DNA from 4 places in the Mesorhizobium sp. M7A.F.Ca.US.010.02.1.1 genome. Region 2 is predicted to be linked to each of the others. Evidence: riboswitches for the same ligand, from Rfam matches in the RefSeq annotation. Region 2 holds a riboswitch; each other region holds the start of a gene.
The links. Region 2 has a riboswitch for cobalamin ahead of EOA19_RS18515 (DUF1636 family protein). Riboswitches for the same ligand answer to the same signal wherever they lie in the genome.
Positions count from the first base shown of each region.

Region 1: it holds a riboswitch for cobalamin, as region 2 does, so the genes downstream of both, EOA19_RS22195 (ABC transporter ATP-binding protein) here and EOA19_RS18515 (DUF1636 family protein) in region 2, are expected to answer to the same signal.
Region 3: it holds a riboswitch for cobalamin, as region 2 does, so the genes downstream of both, bluB (5,6-dimethylbenzimidazole synthase) here and EOA19_RS18515 (DUF1636 family protein) in region 2, are expected to answer to the same signal.
Region 4: it holds a riboswitch for cobalamin, as region 2 does, so the genes downstream of both, EOA19_RS03935 (aromatic ring-hydroxylating dioxygenase subunit alpha) here and EOA19_RS18515 (DUF1636 family protein) in region 2, are expected to answer to the same signal.

Region 1 covers NZ_RZRV01000023.1:51,367-55,573, reverse strand. Annotated here, with positions in the region: gene EOA19_RS22205 (DSD1 family PLP-dependent enzyme) at 1-1,056, shown strand, start outside; gene EOA19_RS22200 (AraC family transcriptional regulator) at 1,061-1,894, opposite strand; cobalamin riboswitch at 2,190-2,397, shown strand; gene EOA19_RS22195 (ABC transporter ATP-binding protein) at 2,559-3,347, shown strand; gene EOA19_RS22190 (ABC transporter substrate-binding protein) at 3,393-4,207, shown strand, end outside.
Region 2 covers NZ_RZRV01000016.1:93,452-97,658, reverse strand. Annotated here, with positions in the region: gene EOA19_RS18525 (cobaltochelatase subunit CobN) at 1-616, opposite strand, end outside; gene cobW (cobalamin biosynthesis protein CobW) at 635-1,687, opposite strand; gene EOA19_RS18515 (DUF1636 family protein) at 1,690-2,118, opposite strand; cobalamin riboswitch at 2,157-2,363, opposite strand; gene EOA19_RS18510 (hypothetical protein) at 2,498-2,704, opposite strand; gene EOA19_RS18505 (DUF6348 family protein) at 2,734-3,411, opposite strand; gene EOA19_RS18500 (winged helix-turn-helix domain-containing protein) at 3,463-4,207, opposite strand, start outside.
Region 3 covers NZ_RZRV01000001.1:330,326-334,532, forward strand. Annotated here, with positions in the region: gene EOA19_RS01580 (TetR/AcrR family transcriptional regulator) at 1-514, shown strand, start outside; gene EOA19_RS01585 (hypothetical protein) at 805-1,788, shown strand; partial or broken gene bluB (5,6-dimethylbenzimidazole synthase) at 1,911-2,624, opposite strand; cobalamin riboswitch at 2,639-2,819, opposite strand; gene EOA19_RS01595 (histone deacetylase family protein) at 2,941-3,867, shown strand; gene EOA19_RS01600 (exodeoxyribonuclease VII small subunit) at 3,871-4,122, shown strand.
Region 4 covers NZ_RZRV01000003.1:88,823-93,029, forward strand. Annotated here, with positions in the region: gene EOA19_RS03930 (hybrid-cluster NAD(P)-dependent oxidoreductase) at 1-1,030, opposite strand, end outside; gene EOA19_RS03935 (aromatic ring-hydroxylating dioxygenase subunit alpha) at 1,056-2,303, opposite strand; cobalamin riboswitch at 2,418-2,620, opposite strand; gene EOA19_RS03940 (DUF680 domain-containing protein) at 3,127-3,324, shown strand; gene EOA19_RS03945 (DUF680 domain-containing protein) at 3,396-3,596, shown strand; gene EOA19_RS03950 (DUF680 domain-containing protein) at 3,666-3,902, shown strand; gene ugpC (sn-glycerol-3-phosphate ABC transporter ATP-binding protein UgpC) at 3,980-4,207, opposite strand, start outside.

The DNA.
Region 1 (4,207 bases), on a different contig from region 2:
CTGGACCGCAATATCGCCCTGGTGAAAGACAGGCTCGACCCCGGCCTTGCTGTGCGGTTGGTCGACAAATCGCTCGCCTGCCTGCCGCTGCTTGTGCATATCGGCAAGGCGCTCGGCAGTGAGCGCTTCATGACCTTTCACCCGCCGATCAGCGAGGCGGTGCTGAAGGCGTTCCCGGATGCCGATCTGCTGTATGGCAAGCCGATGCCGATCGGTGCGGCAAGGGCTGCGCTGGTGAAGGGTAATGTTGACTGGTCGCGTGTCTGCTGGCTGATCGACAGCGAGGAGAGACTGGCGGAATATGGCGCCCTCGCTGGCGAACTCGGCATCGGCCTGCGCATCGCTTTCGAGATCGATGTCGGGCTGCATCGCGGCGGGTTCGCCAATCCTGAGGCCTTGTCGAAGGCGTTGAGCGCGTTGCCGGCCCGGCTGCATTGCGAAGGCGTCATGGCCTACGAGGCGCATGCGCCGCTCATTCCCGGCCTTTTCGGCGGACCGGCAAAGGCATTGGCCAAGGCGTCGGCGCAGGCCTCGGCGTTCGTCGCCTGTCTCGGCGCCGACCAGCGCCGTATCCTGAACATCGGCGGCAGCAAGACCGCGCTGCTTCATCATGGCGGCATGGCCAACGAGGTCTCGATGGGCTCGGCCTTCGTGCTGCCCAGTGATTTCGATACGCCAGGCCTCGACGGCTTCCAGCCGGCGGCCTTCATCGCCACGCCGATCTTGAAAATGGTCGAGCCGATGCTGCCTGGCCCGCCGGCCGTCACCCGCCTGCTGCAGGCGCTCGGCCGCTTCCCGCGCAAGGGCTGCTATCTCTATGGCGGCAAGTGGATGGCCGAGCCCGTCTTCCCCGAAGGCATGAAGGCGAATGGGCTGCTCGGCCTGTCCTCCAACCAGCAATTCATGGGCTTGCCCGCCGACGCGACCGTAAAACCCGGCGACTACGCGTTTCTAAGGCCGACGCAGAGCGAAGCCGTGCTGCAGCAGTTCGGGTCGATCGCGGTGTTTTCCGGCGGCGGGATAGTCGATCGCTGGCCGGCGCTGCCGATGGCCTGACCGACTACGCCTTCACCGGTATCCAGATCTCCAGCCCGCCATTGCCGCTGCGTGGGTCGAACTCAGGGCCGTAGCGTTCGAATTCCGGCGCATCCGATATCTCGTGGCCGGAAGCCGGCAGCCATTTGTTCCAGATCGTATTGACCGTGCGGCGGATGGTCGAGATGTGTTCGCGGTGGGCAAAGACCGCATATTTCTGCGCCGGCACCCGCACCCGGCTGAATTCCCTCGGCAGGTCGGAAAAATCAGACACTTCGACGCCGGCGATGTAGTCGAAATTGCCGGCATCGTCGCCGTTGACGCAGACGCCATAGTCGACATCGCCGGTCTCGCCCGGAATGTTGCCGATATAGGGGCCGAAGCGCTGCCATTGCATCGGAATGGCGGCGCTGGTTTCGCAGCTGTAGCGTTCGCCGAGGCCGGCGATCAGGAACGGCCGGCTGGTCTCGAAACGCGGTGGTTCGAGATTGGTGAGGAAGGACTGGTCCATCAGGATCGGCTCCACGAGGTCGAGCTTGTCGAGTGTGCCTTGCGCGCGCACCAGTTCCGGCGTGGTGCCGAACTGATCGCGGAAGGCACGGGTGAACGCCTCATGCGAGTTGTAGCCGGCGTCGAGCGCGACGGAGAGAATGTCGGGCGCCCCGCCGGCCAGCTTGCGCGCCGCCTCGGTGAGCCGGCGTGAGCGCATGTAGCCCATCACCGAGCGGCCCGTGGCAGCGCCGAAAGCCCGCGTCACATGAAAACGCGACACGCCGCTGCTTTGCGCGATATCGTCAAGCGAGATCGCCTCCGGCAGATGACTTTCAACGAACCACAGCGCTTTCTCGGTCGGGTTCATTTTGCTCCTCGCATTGGCCAGATCATCCTGCCGTTTCCTGGCGCGGCCAGTTTGATCGAAATTGCGCATCCCGCGCAATCGAACCGATCCCGTCACAGTCGCACACCGATATGGCACAGCGGTCGAGCGCCCCTTGCCGCCGACGAGCCAAATTCGGCAGGCTTCGCTTGACAGCGCCAGGCGGCATCCTCTAAATGCGTAATGTTATTACATATCGAGAGCGTGAAATGCATGTTTCCCCTAGCCGGTCCACCACTCCGTCCGAGAAATCCATTGCGAAGCGATTGGGGGAAATCTACGCTGAAGCGGTGATGGTCCCCGAGTCGAAAGGCGAGGGGTGAAAAGGGAACACGGTGAGATCCCCAGGGGTCGAGGCCGTGGCTGCCCCCGCAACTGTAAGCGGCGAGCAAAATCCGTGAATGCCACTGGCCGGCAAGGCTGGGAAGGCAGGATGGCGCAACGACCCGCGAGCCAGGAGACCTGCCATCACTGAGTTGACCGGACGGGGTGTGCCGGGAGGAAACGCGAATCCCGGTCTTGTCGGCCGCTTCGCCAGCTTCCTTCCGTCGCCAGTTTTGGAAAGTGACGGAAAGTTGGACGGCTCTATCGATCATCGCATCATCGTGTGCACGCTTTGCCATCCCGGCAATCTGGCGGGCAGCCGATGACCGTAGCGCTTCTCGAAGCACATGACCTCTGCGCCATGGCCAATGGGCGGGATCTGGTCCAGGCGGTCAGCTTCTCGGTGGCCGCTGGCGATCGCCTAGCCATCATCGGTCCCAACGGCGCGGGCAAGACGACGCTGCTGCGCATGCTGTCGGGCATGCTGCGGCCGAGCTCCGGCGAGGTGAACCTCGGCGGGCGCCGGCTGGGCGGGATTTCCGCCGCCGAGCGGGCGCTGCATATCGCCGTTGTCGGCCAGACCGACCAGCCCGATCCGCGGCTGGCGGTGATCGACTATATCGAGCTGGGCCGGGTCCCGCACGCTCGGCTACGGCGCAGGAGCGAGGAGCGTGACATTGTCGTCGATGCGCTGCGCCGGACCGGCCTGCTGCCGCTGCTTGGCCGCACCATCGGCTCGCTGTCGGGCGGCGAGCGCCAGCGCGCCCAACTGGCCCGCGCCATCGCCCAGCAGCCAAAGATCCTGTTCCTCGACGAGCCGACCAACCATCTCGACCCGCGCGCCCGCGGCGAACTGCTCGACCTCGTGGCAGGTTTCGAGATGACGGTGATCGCGGTGCTGCACGATCTGGCGCTGGTGGCACCGTTCGCCACCAGGGTGGCGGTGATGAACCATGCCCGTCTGCAAGCGCTCGCCGCACCGCGCGAAGCGCTGACCCAAAAGCTGATTCGCGAAATTTTCGGCATCGATGTGCTGCGTCTGCGCCATCCGACCGAAGACCGCGAACTGACGGTGTTCGATGTTCCGAACCGTGCCGCGCCGCCATCCTGATTGAAGCCGTCCCATATCGATCATCCCGTCCACAGGAGCAAACCCTTGAAACGCCTTGCTTTTTCGCTTGCCTTCTCGCTGCTGGCCTCGACAGCCCTGGCCTTCCCGGTAACTGTCGACAGCTGCGGCAAGCCGCTGACCTTCGATGCGCCACCGAAGCGCGCCGTCATCCAGGATCTCAACATGGCCGAGATGGCTTTCGCGCTGAAACTGCAGCCGTCGATCGTCGGCCTGACCGGCATCACAGGATGGTACAAGGTGGGTCCCGAATTCGAGGCCGAGCAGGGTTCGATCCCGGAACTGGCGCCGAAATATCCGACGCTCGAAAACCTCGTCGCGGTCGAGCCCGATTTTTTCTTCGCCGGCTGGTATTATGGCATGAAGCCGGGTGGTGAAGTGACGCCCGACACGCTTGCTCCGCACGGCATCAAGACGCTGGTGCTGACGGAAAGCTGCGTCCATCTCGACAAGAGCCGCCCCGCCGCCTCGATGGACCTACTCTATGGCGACGTCGAGAAACTGGGCAAGATCTTCGGCAAGGAGGCCGAAGCTGAGAAGCTTGTCTCCGGCTGGAAGACGCGGCTCGCCGACATCACCGCCAAGGTCGGCGACGCCAAGGGAACGCGGGTCTTCCTCTATGATTCCGGCGAGGACAAGCCGTTCACCGCAGGCAAATTCGCCATCCCCAGCGCCATGATATCAGCCGCTGGCGGCGACAACATTATGGCCGACATGGACACCAGTTGGGGCAATACGGACTGGGAAACGGTGGCGTCGCGCAATCCGCAATTCCTCATCCTGCTCGATTACCAGGATGGCGGTGGCTACAGGAAACTGCTCGATTTCCTGAAGGCGCATCC
Region 2 (4,207 bases):
TCCCCCCTTGCGGGGGAGATGTCCGGCAGGACAGAGGGGGGTGTGAAGGATCACCAACGACCCCAAGTCCTGGCTCATAAAACCCGGCTTTCGGCACTGGAACCGGCTCTGCTACGTCCGCATCCGATCCAGCCAGTCGCGCCAGCCTCCGCACCAGCGCGCTCATATTCGCCGGGCCGCCCTCGCGGAAATAGTCGAGCAGGCCATCGAGCTCCTGGCGCGGCAGCGTCGAGGCTTCGATCAGGCGCAGATCCTCGTCGCGGCATTCGCCGGGCAGCAGCGCCAGCTTTATGCCGTGTGCGCGAGCGGTCGAGGCAAGCTGGTCGCAGCCGTAGCGCCACCAGTCGTAGCCGCCGAGGAGGCGCACGAGGATGACCTTGGCGTGGCGGGTGACGCTGTCGACCCAGAGGTCGACGGACATGGGATGGCGCAGGTCACGCAGGGCAGCCAGCCGCATCGAGGGCAGGCGGCCGGCATCGGCCTTCCAGGCTGCCGCCAGTCCGGCGAGGTCGCTGTCGGTGAAGGACAGGGCCACGATATCCGCCGGCGTCTGCCGCAGATCGACCGGCTCGGCGAGGTCGTCGAGCGAGGCGGATGTCGTGGTGAGGATGTGCATCGCAACCCGTGTCCGAAATCAGCCGGCGAGTATACGCTCGATCGCCGGGCGGTTCAGCCCCTTCAAGCCGATGACGACGAGGCGCGAACGGCGGTCGTCCGTGGCGGTCCAGGCGCGGTCATAGTAATGGTTGACGCGCGGCCCGACCGCCTGCAGCAAGAGCCGCATCGGCTTGCCGCCGACCTCGACGAAGCCCTTCACGCGCAGCACATTCTCTTCTTCGGCGACGGTGGCGACGCGTTTCGCCAGTTCGTCCGGGTTGGCGATCGAGGCAATGTCGACGATGAACGTGTCGAAGTCGTCATGCTCATGGTCGAATGCGCCGTCATGATGGGACTTGCGGTTCTCGATGTCGTCCTCGACCGCCAGACCGAGCCCGAGCAGCACCGAGGGATCGACCTTGCCATGCGACGTCGGCACGATCTTCACCGCGCGGGCGGAGTGTTCGTTGATGATGGCGTTGGCGTGGGCGGTGCCGGCGGCGTCCATCAGGTCGCTTTTCGACAGGATGATCAGGTCGGCGCAGGCGATCTGATCCTCGAACACCTCCTCGACCGGGTCGTCGTGATCAAGCGTCTCGTCCTGGGCACGCTGCGCCTGCAAGGCGTCCATGTCATTGGCGACGCGGCCTTCGGCCAATGCCGGCCCGTCGACCACGGCGATGACGCCATCGACGGTCACGCGGCTCTTCACGCTCGGCCACTGGAAAGCCTGGACCAGCGGCTTGGGCAGCGCCAGGCCCGAGGTTTCGATCAGGATATGGTCGACCCTCGGCGTCAGCGCGAGGATCTTGTCGAGCGCCGGCACAAAATCGTCGGCGACGGTGCAGCAGATGCAGCCATTGGCCAGTTCGACGATGTTTTCGTCTGGGCAGGTGTCGATGCCGCAGCCCTTGAGGATCTCGCCATCGATGCCGATGTCGCCGAATTCATTGACGATGATGGCGATACGCTTGCCGCCGGCGTTTTCCAGGAGATGGCGGACCAGTGTCGTCTTGCCGGCGCCAAGGAAGCCGGTGACGACGGTGCAGGGAACGCGGGAGAGATTGGCAGACGAATCTGGAGCACTCATGGTCAGTCCTTCAACAGGTCTAGGGGAGGGATGCGGGCAACGAGGCCACGCTTGAGGCTATCGGGACGGCCACGCCACGGAATCAGGCCGTCCTTCGAGGTGGCGAAGAGTTTGGCGCCGGTGACGAGGTCGGCGCCGCTGGTCGCGGTCAGGTCGCCGAAGACATAGCTCCAGCAACCGTTGCGCAGGATGGCGGCGCTAAGCCGCCGCTTGCAATTGCCAAGGCATTCGACGCTGCGGATGCGGATGTCTTCGCCAGATGCGGCGCGGCGCGTGTCGTCGGCCAGCAATTCGCCGGCGCGGGGATGAGCGTCGGAGCCGGTCTCGTCGCGGCAGGAGGCGCAGACGATGACGGTGACGCCGGCCAAGGCATCATCATGGCCGGACGAAATATCGGCTGTGCCAGCCGAAAAACTGCTGTCGTGGTCCAAAGATCGAACTCCTTGCCCGGAAACCCGCCGGGCGATCGGATTCTACAGTCGTAGACGGCAGGTCTCCTGGCTCGCGGGTCATCGCCTTGGGTAGCCGCCTTCCCGGGACCATTCCCAGTGGCTTTCGGCCTTGGCTCTTCGCTTACAGTTGCGGGGACAGCCGCGGATTTGGGATTTTGCCCCGCACCGCATTCCCTCTTAGCTCTTGCCGTTGCGGGCAAGAGACCATCTGAACCGGATTTAGGCTTTTGCGGGCAGCGGTGTCAACGCAACGCAGGGGCAATCTGAAATCAGGGGCGGGGACGCTTCACTACCACTGACCGCTCTTCGCGAATGCCATCTTCGTTGTTGGGATCAGGAAAAGCTGTAACGAAAGCCGTCAGAAGGATATCTCCATCTTGCCGGTCCAGCCATCCGGCGCCGTCACCCACATCGAAGTAAATGCCATCAACTTTGAAGCCAAATGTGTCTCCAGCAGGTCAGGGTAGCGTTTTCGGATTGCCTGCGCATGTACGTCCCATGAAAAGGACGAAATCCTATCGAGGCACTCCTGCACCTCTTGGGTCAGCCTGGCTTTGATATCCATTGTTTATCCGCTAGCCTGTGTACGTTGGCTCAATTGTTATCTCCCGGCAACGCAAGGATGACCTGACGCAGCGCCTGGTACCCGTCGCCGTGGTGCCAGTCCTGATCAACGAGGAGCTCTTGACCTTCCGGCCAAGTTTCGTTGTCCAGGAGAATTTCGTTGCCGACCAGTGCTCCGCCATAGCTCGCCAGGAATATCCGGATGAAATGACTGCCAGGGCGAACCTTAGCCGTGAACAGTTTTTCCAAGCGGGCATAAAACGCTGGATATGTCCGGTTGAGAGTGCATTCCACTGCAGCCTGTGTGATCACAGGTCCACCGTAGATCTTCCAGCCAGCATCATTCCGTTGCCAGAATGCAATCTCGGCTTGCATGTTCTCGCAAACATGCTCCGCAAGGCCCTCGATCAGCACATGAAATACACCGATCAGGAATTTTCCGAATGCTTGGAAAATCGCCTGTTCACGCGTGTCGCCCAGTCCAACAAAAGATTCGATGACCGGCTGAGTGCCTAGCAACGGTGAGAAGACGTAGATTTCGAGAACAAGCCTGCGACCCGAGCCTGACGGCTCCTTGTCGAAAACTTGGGCTTCAAAGCGCAGGTCTTCCAGTTCAATCCTGACATCGTTCTGTCCACGGATGGCGCTGATCCCATGCGCAATCAACGCTTCGTGAATCAGGTCGAGAACCTCTTGCGATGCCATCATTGAACCTAGGCCGACAAAACTCCCTCAAACGGCTGCAGCCGACGGCTGATGTCAAGAGCGCCCGTCGCTGATCACGCTCAGCAGCGCCGGACCCAAATCCCCGGCAGGCGTCACTTCGATGCGTTCGAGTCCGAGCCAGCCCTGCATCTGCTTCAATTCCTCGAACAGCTCTGCAGCGGTTTCAGGCGGTGCACCGGGCTCCGCATAGGCCGCATGGACGCGCAGTATGCTGGCCGGACGGTCGGCCTTGAGGTCGACGCGTGCCACGATCCTGTCGCCGAGCAGGAACGGCAGGACATAATAGCCATATTGCCGCTTGTCGGCCGGCGTGTAGATCTCGATGCGGTAGTGGAAATCGAACAGCCGCTCGGTGCGCGACCGCTCGAAGACGACCGGATCGAACGGCGCCAGCAGGGCGCGGGCCTCGACTTTGCGCGGCAGGCGGGCGTCTTTGTGAAGATAGGCGGGCTTGTCCCAGCCTTCGACACGCACCGGCAGCAACTCGCCCGTTTCAACCAGTTCCTCCAATCGGCCTTTCATATCGGCCGGCGACAGGCGGAAATAATCGCGCAAATCGCCTGAAGTGCCCACGCCGTGGGCGCGGGCGGAAATGCGCAGCAATTCGCGGTGCGCGTCCTCGGGCGTGGGCACCGGCAGGTCGAGGACCGCCTGCGGCAGCACGCGCTCGGGCAGGTCATAAAAACGCTCGAACCCGCGACGGTGCGCCGTGGTGATGCGGCCGGCCCAGAACAGCCATTCGAAGGCGTGCTTGGCATGGCTCCAGCCCCACCAGCCG
Region 3 (4,207 bases), on a different contig from region 2:
CTCGATGGATGATTTCACCGCTTCGGCCGGGCTGACGCGCGGTGCGCTCTATCATCATTTCGGCGACAAGAAGGGGCTGTTGCAGGCGGTCATAGCCCAGATTGACGGCGAGATGGCGGCGCGCATCAATGAGGTCGCGTCGAGAGCGCCGACCCGTTGGCAACATTTCGTCGACGAATGCTCGACCTATATCGAGATGGCGCTGGAGCCGGAAATCCAGCGCATCATGTTCCGGGATGGCCCGGCCGTGCTGGGGGATCCAGCGCAATGGCCGAATTGCAGTGCGTGCATCGCTTCAATGACCGACCATCTGACCGCGCTGCAGGAGGAGGGGGTCGTTGTCTCCAGCCTCGACCCCGAGACGGCCTCGCGATTGATCAACGGAGCGAGCAGCCAGGCAGCGCAACGGATCGCCAATTCGAGCGACCCCGAAGCGACGTCGAAGAAGGTGGTGACGGCGTTCAAGCAACTGCTCGAAGGCCTGCTCAAGAAGCCGGACCCGCAGTCGAATTGAAGTTCCCACCGGAGCTTTCGTGCCCGGCAGCTGTTCCCGATAGGAATTTTTTCTTGACTCGGTGACCTCAGCTAAGGTATATATTCGTCCATGGTGCTGATTTGCGCCAGTGACCCGCCGCACAGGCGGGTTTTTCGTTTGATGCTCCGTCAGCCGCGCGCCGGCGAAAGGCTCCGAAAGAAAACCGTCAGCCCGAATTCGTTGCCCTTCGGCGTCAAGGGCCGGCAATTGACAATCGCCGGGTTGAGCCCATCCTCTTCCACCATCTCTGAGGCGGAGATTCGGGGCACATGTGGGATTTCGAGATCGGCCGGTCGGTGTCCATCATGATGCGGACCTGGCCGTTCATCGTCTTTCGCATGATCGTCTATTTCGGCATCACACTGGCCTACATCATGGCGACCGGCACCGGTGCCTCGGTCGGCTATGGCGTCGGCCATATCTCCACCGATCCCGACGGGCCCATGTCCTTTGCCCTGTGGGGCGGCGTGGTCGGGTTTGGCATCGTCTCGATCGCGGTCTACTGGATCCGCGAATACATCCTCTACATCGTCAAGGCCGGCCACATCGCCGTCATGGTTCATCTGATCGACGGCCGCGACATTCCCGGCGGTCAGGACCAGATCGCCTACGCCAGGGATATCGTGACCCAGCGTTTTGCCGAGGCCAACACCCTTTTCGTCGTCGACCAACTCGTCAAGGGTGCCATCCGCGCCATCACCAGCCTGCTCGGCGGTATCGCCGCCTTCCTGCCGATACCGGGCCTGAGCGGCCTGGTCTCCTTCATCAACACCGTGATCCGCCTGTCGCTGACCTATGTGGACGAGATCATCCTCGGCTACAACATCCGCATCAATTCAGCCTCGCCGTTCGAGACGGCGCGCCAAGGCGTCGTGCTGTATGCCCAGAACGGCAAGGTCATGGTCAAGAACGCCGTCTGGCTGGCGGTCATCATGTGGGGCGTGTCATTCATCATCTTTCTGATGATGCTGGCGCCTGCTGGCGCAATTCTGTTCCTGATGCCTGGTCAGCTCGCCGGCTGGGCTTTTGTGCTCGCCATCGTCTTCGCCTGGGCATTCAAGGCGGCGTTCATTGAACCCTTCGCCATCGCCTGCTTGATGCAGGTCTATTTCAAGACCATTGCGGGCCAGGTGCCGGATCCCGCCTGGGACGCCCGGCTGGCCGAGGCGTCGTCGAAGTTCAGAGAGCTCAAGGACAAGGCGCTGGCCTCCTTCGGCGGTTCGCGCTGGGGTACGGCCGGCGCCACACCCTGATCCGCTGGGCGGGTGATGTCTGGTGAGGCAGAAACGGTGTTGAGGCGCGCCACGGTGGATTTGAGCTGTGTCTCGCCTTGCCCGGAAAAGGTCTCGCTCATGATCAGCTCCGGCAGCGGCAGCCGCCGTCCCCAGCCATGCGTTTCAAGGTCCGGTTTGGGAGCGAACTCGGAAACACGGCCGACGCAGAGATAGGCGATCGGCGTTACGTGGTCCGGAATGGCCAACAGCCGCTTCAGCGCCTCAGCCTCGATGATGCTCACCCAGCCGACGCCAACGCCCTCGGCACGCGCGGCCAGCCAGAAATTCTGCACCGCGCAGACGGTGCTGTAGAGATCCATCTCCGGATTGTGCCAGCGTCCCAGCGGCGAACCCTTCGAGCGCTGCCGGTCGCAGGTGATGCAGATGTTGAGCGCGCTCTCGCAGATGCCTTCCAGCTTGAGCTTGCGGTACAGCGCCTGTTTTTCCGCCTCGATCGCCGGCAGTTCCTGTTCTCGCGCGGCCAGGAACAGGTCGCGCACCTCCGCCCGTCGTTTGACATCGCGAATGACAATGAAATTCCATGGCTGCATGAAGCCGACCGATGGCGCGTGATGGGCGGCAAGCAGCAGCCGTGCCAGCACGTCGTCATCGATCGCGGTGGGCAGGAAATGGCTGCGCACGTCACGCCGCGTGAACATGGCGCGGTAGACCGCATCGCGCGCATTCTGGTCAAATCCATCGTCAATGGCAGCGGTCATGTGTTCCGGCATCGCTTGTCCCCTTGCGATTGCAGATTCAAAACTGACAGAGCGTACTTTGTGCGTCCAAGTAGACGCACGTCGCTCTGATGCCATCCGCCTGACCACGCGGATGACAATGCCTGCCAGGCCGGTCTTCTGGCTCGGGATCAACCCGCGTCCGGTGCCTTCCCGTCATCGACAGTGGCATTTACCGGCGCGGTCCCCCTCACAGCGTTGGGCACGCCACGGAATTCAACCGTGTTCCCGATTCTCCCGCTTGCGGCGGGCACCAGGCAGTACCAGGGACCTTACGCCGAAGCGCCCGCGGGGCCAATGCCTGCGGCGACGCGAATGGACGCAGTCGCGATTTTCCCCAGTCATCGGCCGCCCGTGCATGGCCTTTGTCGATCCGGGTCACTAGATTAGGACGATGACCACCCGTCTCTACACCCATCCGATCTTCCTCGAGCATCTCACGCCGCCCGGACATCCCGAGCGGCCCGACCGCTTACGCGCCATCGAGCGCGTGCTCGACGACGAAGCCTTTGCCGGGCTCGATCGTATTCAGGCGCCGGAAGGCGACGAGGCCACCATCCTCTACGCGCATCCCGCCGATTTCGTCGCCCGCGTGCGCGCCGCCATCCCCGACGAGGGGATTGCCCGCATCGATGCCGACACCACTGCCAGCCCGAAGAGCTGGCAAGCGGCGATCACCGCGATCGGCGCCGCCAACGCCGCCGTCGATGATGTCTTTTCGGGCCGCGCCGACAACGTCTTCGTCGCCGCCCGGCCGCCCGGCCATCATGCCGAAAAGACCACGGCGATGGGCTTTTGCCTGTTCAACACGGCGGCGATCGCGGCGCGTTATGCGCAGAAGAAACACGGTGTCGAGCGCGTTGCCGTCGTCGACTGGGACGTGCATCACGGCAATGGCACGCAGGATATTTTCTGGGACGATCCGTCGGTGCTCTATTGCTCGACACACCAGATGCCGCTTTATCCCGGCACCGGAGCGAAGACCGAAACGGGCGCCGGCAACATCGTCAACGCACCGCTGGCGCCGCAGACCGGCAGCGAAGTGTTTCGCGATGCCTTCCTGTCGCGCGTCCTGCCCGCGCTCGACAATTTCGCGCCCGACCTGATCATCATTTCGGCGGGGTTCGACGCGCACCACCGCGATCCGCTGGCCGAGATCAATCTGACCGAGGATGATTTCGACTGGGCGACCGGCCAGCTGATGCAGCGCGCGGCACGCCACAGCGGCAACCGGCTCGTCAGCCTGCTCGAGGGCGGCTACGATCTGCAGGGATTGGCATTTTCGGTCGCCGCCCATGTCGGGCGACTGATGAAAGGATGAATGATGGCCGATGAGACCAACGAAGACGTCAAGGCGATGAGCTTCGAGCAGGCACTCGATGCGCTGGAGAAGATCGTCGATGATCTGGAGCGTGGCGACGTGCCGCTCGACCAGTCGATCAAGATCTATGAGCGTGGTGAGGCGCTGAAGGCGCATTGCGACCGGCTGCTGAAGGCCGCCGAGGACAAGGTCGAGAAGATCAGGCTGTCGCGCGACGGCAAGCCGGTTGGAACGGAGCCACTCGACGCGGATTGAGGCTCGGTCCGAACGATGGCCTCGCCTCACCGGTTTTTGGACATGATCATGATCGAGGATATAACTCGTTCCGATTGAAACAGCT
Region 4 (4,207 bases), on a different contig from region 2:
GATCGAGGATGCCGCCATTGTGGCTCATCTCGACGTCGCCCGCGACCTTCCTCACCTTGCAGGTGCCGCACAGGCCGAACTCGCAGGCGGCGGGAATCCGCACCCCAGAGGCGCGTGCCGTCTGCAGCACGGTCTGGCCGGCGACGCATTCGGCATCGACATCGGAAAGCGAGAACCGGATTGGTGTCACGGCCTCGACAGCAGCAGCGGCGCCGTCTTCCGCCGGCGGCGAGAACGGCGCCGGGATCTCCTCCACGGTGGGCGCCGCAAAGCTTTCCTGATGGTATTTCGCCATGTCGAAGCCGGCGGCGTCCAGCATGCCGCGCACGGCGCGCATGAAGGGATCGGGGCCCCAGCAGAAGATCTCGCGCTCACGGAAATCGGGCGCCAGCAATGGCAGCCGGATCGCGTCGATGCGGCCCATATGGCCGAACCAGCCCTCGCGGCTCGACCGCTCCTCGATCATGAAGCCGAGCGACAGGCCGGGCATGCGGCTGCCGAGCAGCTCAAGTTCCTTGCGGAAAATGATCTCTTCCGGGCGGCGCGCACAGTTGACGAAGCCGACATCTGTCCATGGCGCGCAGTCGTTCAGCCAGCGCAGCATCGACATCATCGGCGTCACGCCGGAGCCCGCCGAAATGAACAGATATTTGGCCGCCGGGTGGCTATGCAGCGAGAAGTCGCCGGTCGGCCCATAGGCCTTGACGTGCGAACCCGGCGTCAGATGGTCGAACATCCAGCGCGTGCCGGTGCTGCCCGCCTGCGCCTTCACCGTCACCGCGATCGAGAACGGCCGCGATGGCGAGGAGGACAGCGTATAGGTGCGCATCAGCGGCCCGTCCGATGTCGGCAGTTCCAGAGTCACGAATTGGCCCGGCTTGTAGCGGAACCAGGTCTGGTTGTCGGAGCGGAAGGTGAAGGTCTTCACGTCAGGCGCTTCGTCACTGACGCCGATCACTTCCAGCACCTGCAGCCTGTCGTTCCAGGGCGTCATCTGGTCGAGATGGCGATAGAGGCCAAGGTCCGTCATCGCATTCATCCTCTTGTCCCCTGGGCTAGGCGACGCTGCGCAGGGCCGGCCGGTCGCCTTCGGCAAGGCGCGGTCCGATGAACGACGCGTACCATTCGACGAACTGGATCACGCCGCCCTCATGCAGCTCCGAATAGGGGCCTGGTTCGTAGGCCGGCGACAAGATGCCAAAGGCGTTTTCCTCGACGATGCGACGGTCCTGGTCGTTGGTCTCGGTCCAGACATGGGTAAGCTCAGCGAGATCGTAGTCGACGCCTTCGACCGCATCCTTGTGGACGAGCCATTTTGTCGTCACCGCGGTTTCCGTGGCACTGATCGGCAGCACGCGGAAGGTGACGGCATGGTCGCCGAGGATATGGTTCCAGGTTGTCGGATAATGATAAAGCAGCAAGGAGCCGATGCGGTCGGTTGAAACGCTGTCGGACAGGTTCTTCTGGACCGCCCGTTTTCCCGTCATGGTGTAGCTGACGGCATCGCGCAGCAGCGGCGCGCGGGTGGCGCGGTACTGCCCTGCCGGATCGATGCGGAATTTGCTCGGCAGGCCTGATGCCTCGCATTTGGCCCAGTGCGCGACCATTTCAGGGTCGCTGTCGGCGCCGTTGACGCCGGTCACGGTCGGAGCCTCGGGGAAGGTCTTGCACAGCTCAGGATGATTGGCGGCGCAGTGATAGCACTCGCGGTTGTTTTCCCAGACCAGCTTCCAGTTGCCCTTCTCGACGATCGTGCTCTCGAAGGCGATCTTTGCTTCACGCAACCGGTGCGGCAAAAGATAGGGTTCGATCATCGCCCGCATCGGCGCGAAATCCGCCGGCTCCTTGGCCAGACAGATGAAGATGTAGCCGCCGACGCTCTCGCAGGCGACCGGCTTCAGGCCGAAATCACTCTTGTCGAAACCGTCGGCCATCTGGCGGGCAAACAGCAGGCGGCCGTCCAGCTCATAGGTCCATTGATGATACGGACAGACGAGCTTTGCCGCCGTACCCTTTTCCGCGTTGCACACGCGGCTGCCGCGATGGCGGCAGGAATTGTGGAAGGCGTTGATCTTGCCGTGCTGGTCGCGGACAAGGACGACCGGGTAGTCGCCGATCTGCACGGTGATGTAGCTGCCCGGCTTCGGCAGTTCGCAATCATGGCCGATGAACAGCCAGTCGCGATACCAGATCAGCTCCATGTCGAGCTTGAAGTAGTCTGGATCGGTGTAGAAGGGCTGCTCCAGCGAAAAGCCTTGCCGGCGCCCCTTCAGGAGCCTCAGCATGTCGTTGCGGGTATCCATGTCCTGTCCTCGTTTCTAAGGACTGAACTGGTGGTGATGGAGGAAGGATTGAAACGCAGGCCGGCTAGGTGCCAGACATGCGCTATCCACCTCTTGACCGCCCACCGCGATCAGTCGAGTCTAACAATCTCGGGCTGGTTTCCGGGCTCTGGAGTTGTCCTTGCGGACCATCGCGACACCTTCCCAGGCAGTTGCCCAGTGGTCTCCCGTTGCGACTTGAACTCCACCACCGTTGCGGGGGCAGCGCCGGATTCTGACCGGCTTCCCAATTCTCCGCCTCGTCGTCACGAAGCGGCACCTGAGATGGTATGATCTAACCACGATCGCGGGCGCGCCGTCGGCATGAAAACGACATCGTATCCATGCGGCGCGACACAGCATGCGAACGTTCCCGCAGACCGTCGCGGGCTGAAATCCACCTCCCGGATGGCCATTTTACCGGCTGCGATATCCCCGAATCGGACCCCTTGGCGGGGTCAAAAAAGGTTAACGGTTTCGAAAAGTGACTATTAGCTCGATCTAAAATCGAACCGAACGGTTCGTTTCTGTTGACGGTGCGTGCAGGACGGTGTGAACGCTGGGCCTTGAAACAGTCGGTGATCCATCCAGCGGTTACATCTAACATGCTGATATAAAGAAGAAAAATATACCCGTAGATTCCCTTGGCACAATTTCAAGGTGTGGATTCATGGTCCACACGGAACAACTTCGTGATTGGAAAAGGCGGGGTTGCCCTCCCACATCGGGGCTGTCCGAACGACGCGATTTCATTTCCAAGACACGCCGCTAGACGGACGGAAAAAGACGATACTGGAGTACAAAAATGAAAAAGATCATTCTCACTGCCGCAGCCCTTTTGGCCATTTCCGGCAGCGCCTTCGCTGGTAGCGACCACTACGGTTCGAACGCCGCGGCAGCCACTGCTGTCGACAGCTCGTACACCGCTTCGACCAAGAAGTCGGAACCGGCTGCTCAGGCGCCTGCCCAGGGTGCTGACCACAACCTCTTCGGCAACAACTAACAGCCGATTCCCAGTTGACGGCGGGCTCGCCCGCCGCCCTGGCGAAATTCAGACATTCAGGAGTATTTAAGATGAACAAGATCCTCATTGCTGCCGCCGCCGTTCTGGCCATCTCGGGCAGCGCTTTCGCGGGCAGCGACAACTACGGTTCGAACGGCTCCAACCAGCCTGCCGCCGCTGTGGACCAGTCGTACACGGCTTCCACCAAGACCTCGGAACCGGCTGCCCAGACGCCCGCTCAGGGCAGCGACCGTAACCTCTTCGGTCGCTAACAGCCAATTTCGCAACCGACGGCAGCTGTGTCTGCCGTCCTGGCGAAATCCGGAATTCAGGAGACTAAAATGAACAAGATCCTTATTGCTGCCGCCGCCGTACTGGCCATCACCGGCAGCGCGTTCGCCGGCAGCGACAACTTTGGCTCCAATGGCGCCAATCAGCCTGCGGTTACTTCGGTTGACAGCGCGCATACGAGCTCGGTCCGCAACAGCGGTGGCCTCGTCGAGAAGCTGCTCAATTCGTCGGGCGACGTGGAGAAGTCCGCCCCTCAGGGCAGCGACCGGAATCTCTTCGGCCGTTAACAGCCGAAGCTGATCTTCAACAAAAGAGCGGCGGGCCTAGCCCCCCGCTCTTTTTGCGTCCAAAACGCGGTCCTGCCTCAGGCCGCCTTCGCTTCAGCCTCATGAAGGGCAAACGACCGTCCGTCAGCGTCGAAGATATGCAGGTCCTCGCCATTGGCGCTCAGCCGCAATGTCGAACCACGCTTGACCTCGACATTGCCGGGCAGCTTGGTCACCAGCGGCAGGTCGGCGCGACCGATGTCGACATAGACCAGCTGAACCTCGCCGAGCTGCTCGAGATAGTCGACCGTCCCCTCGAACAGATA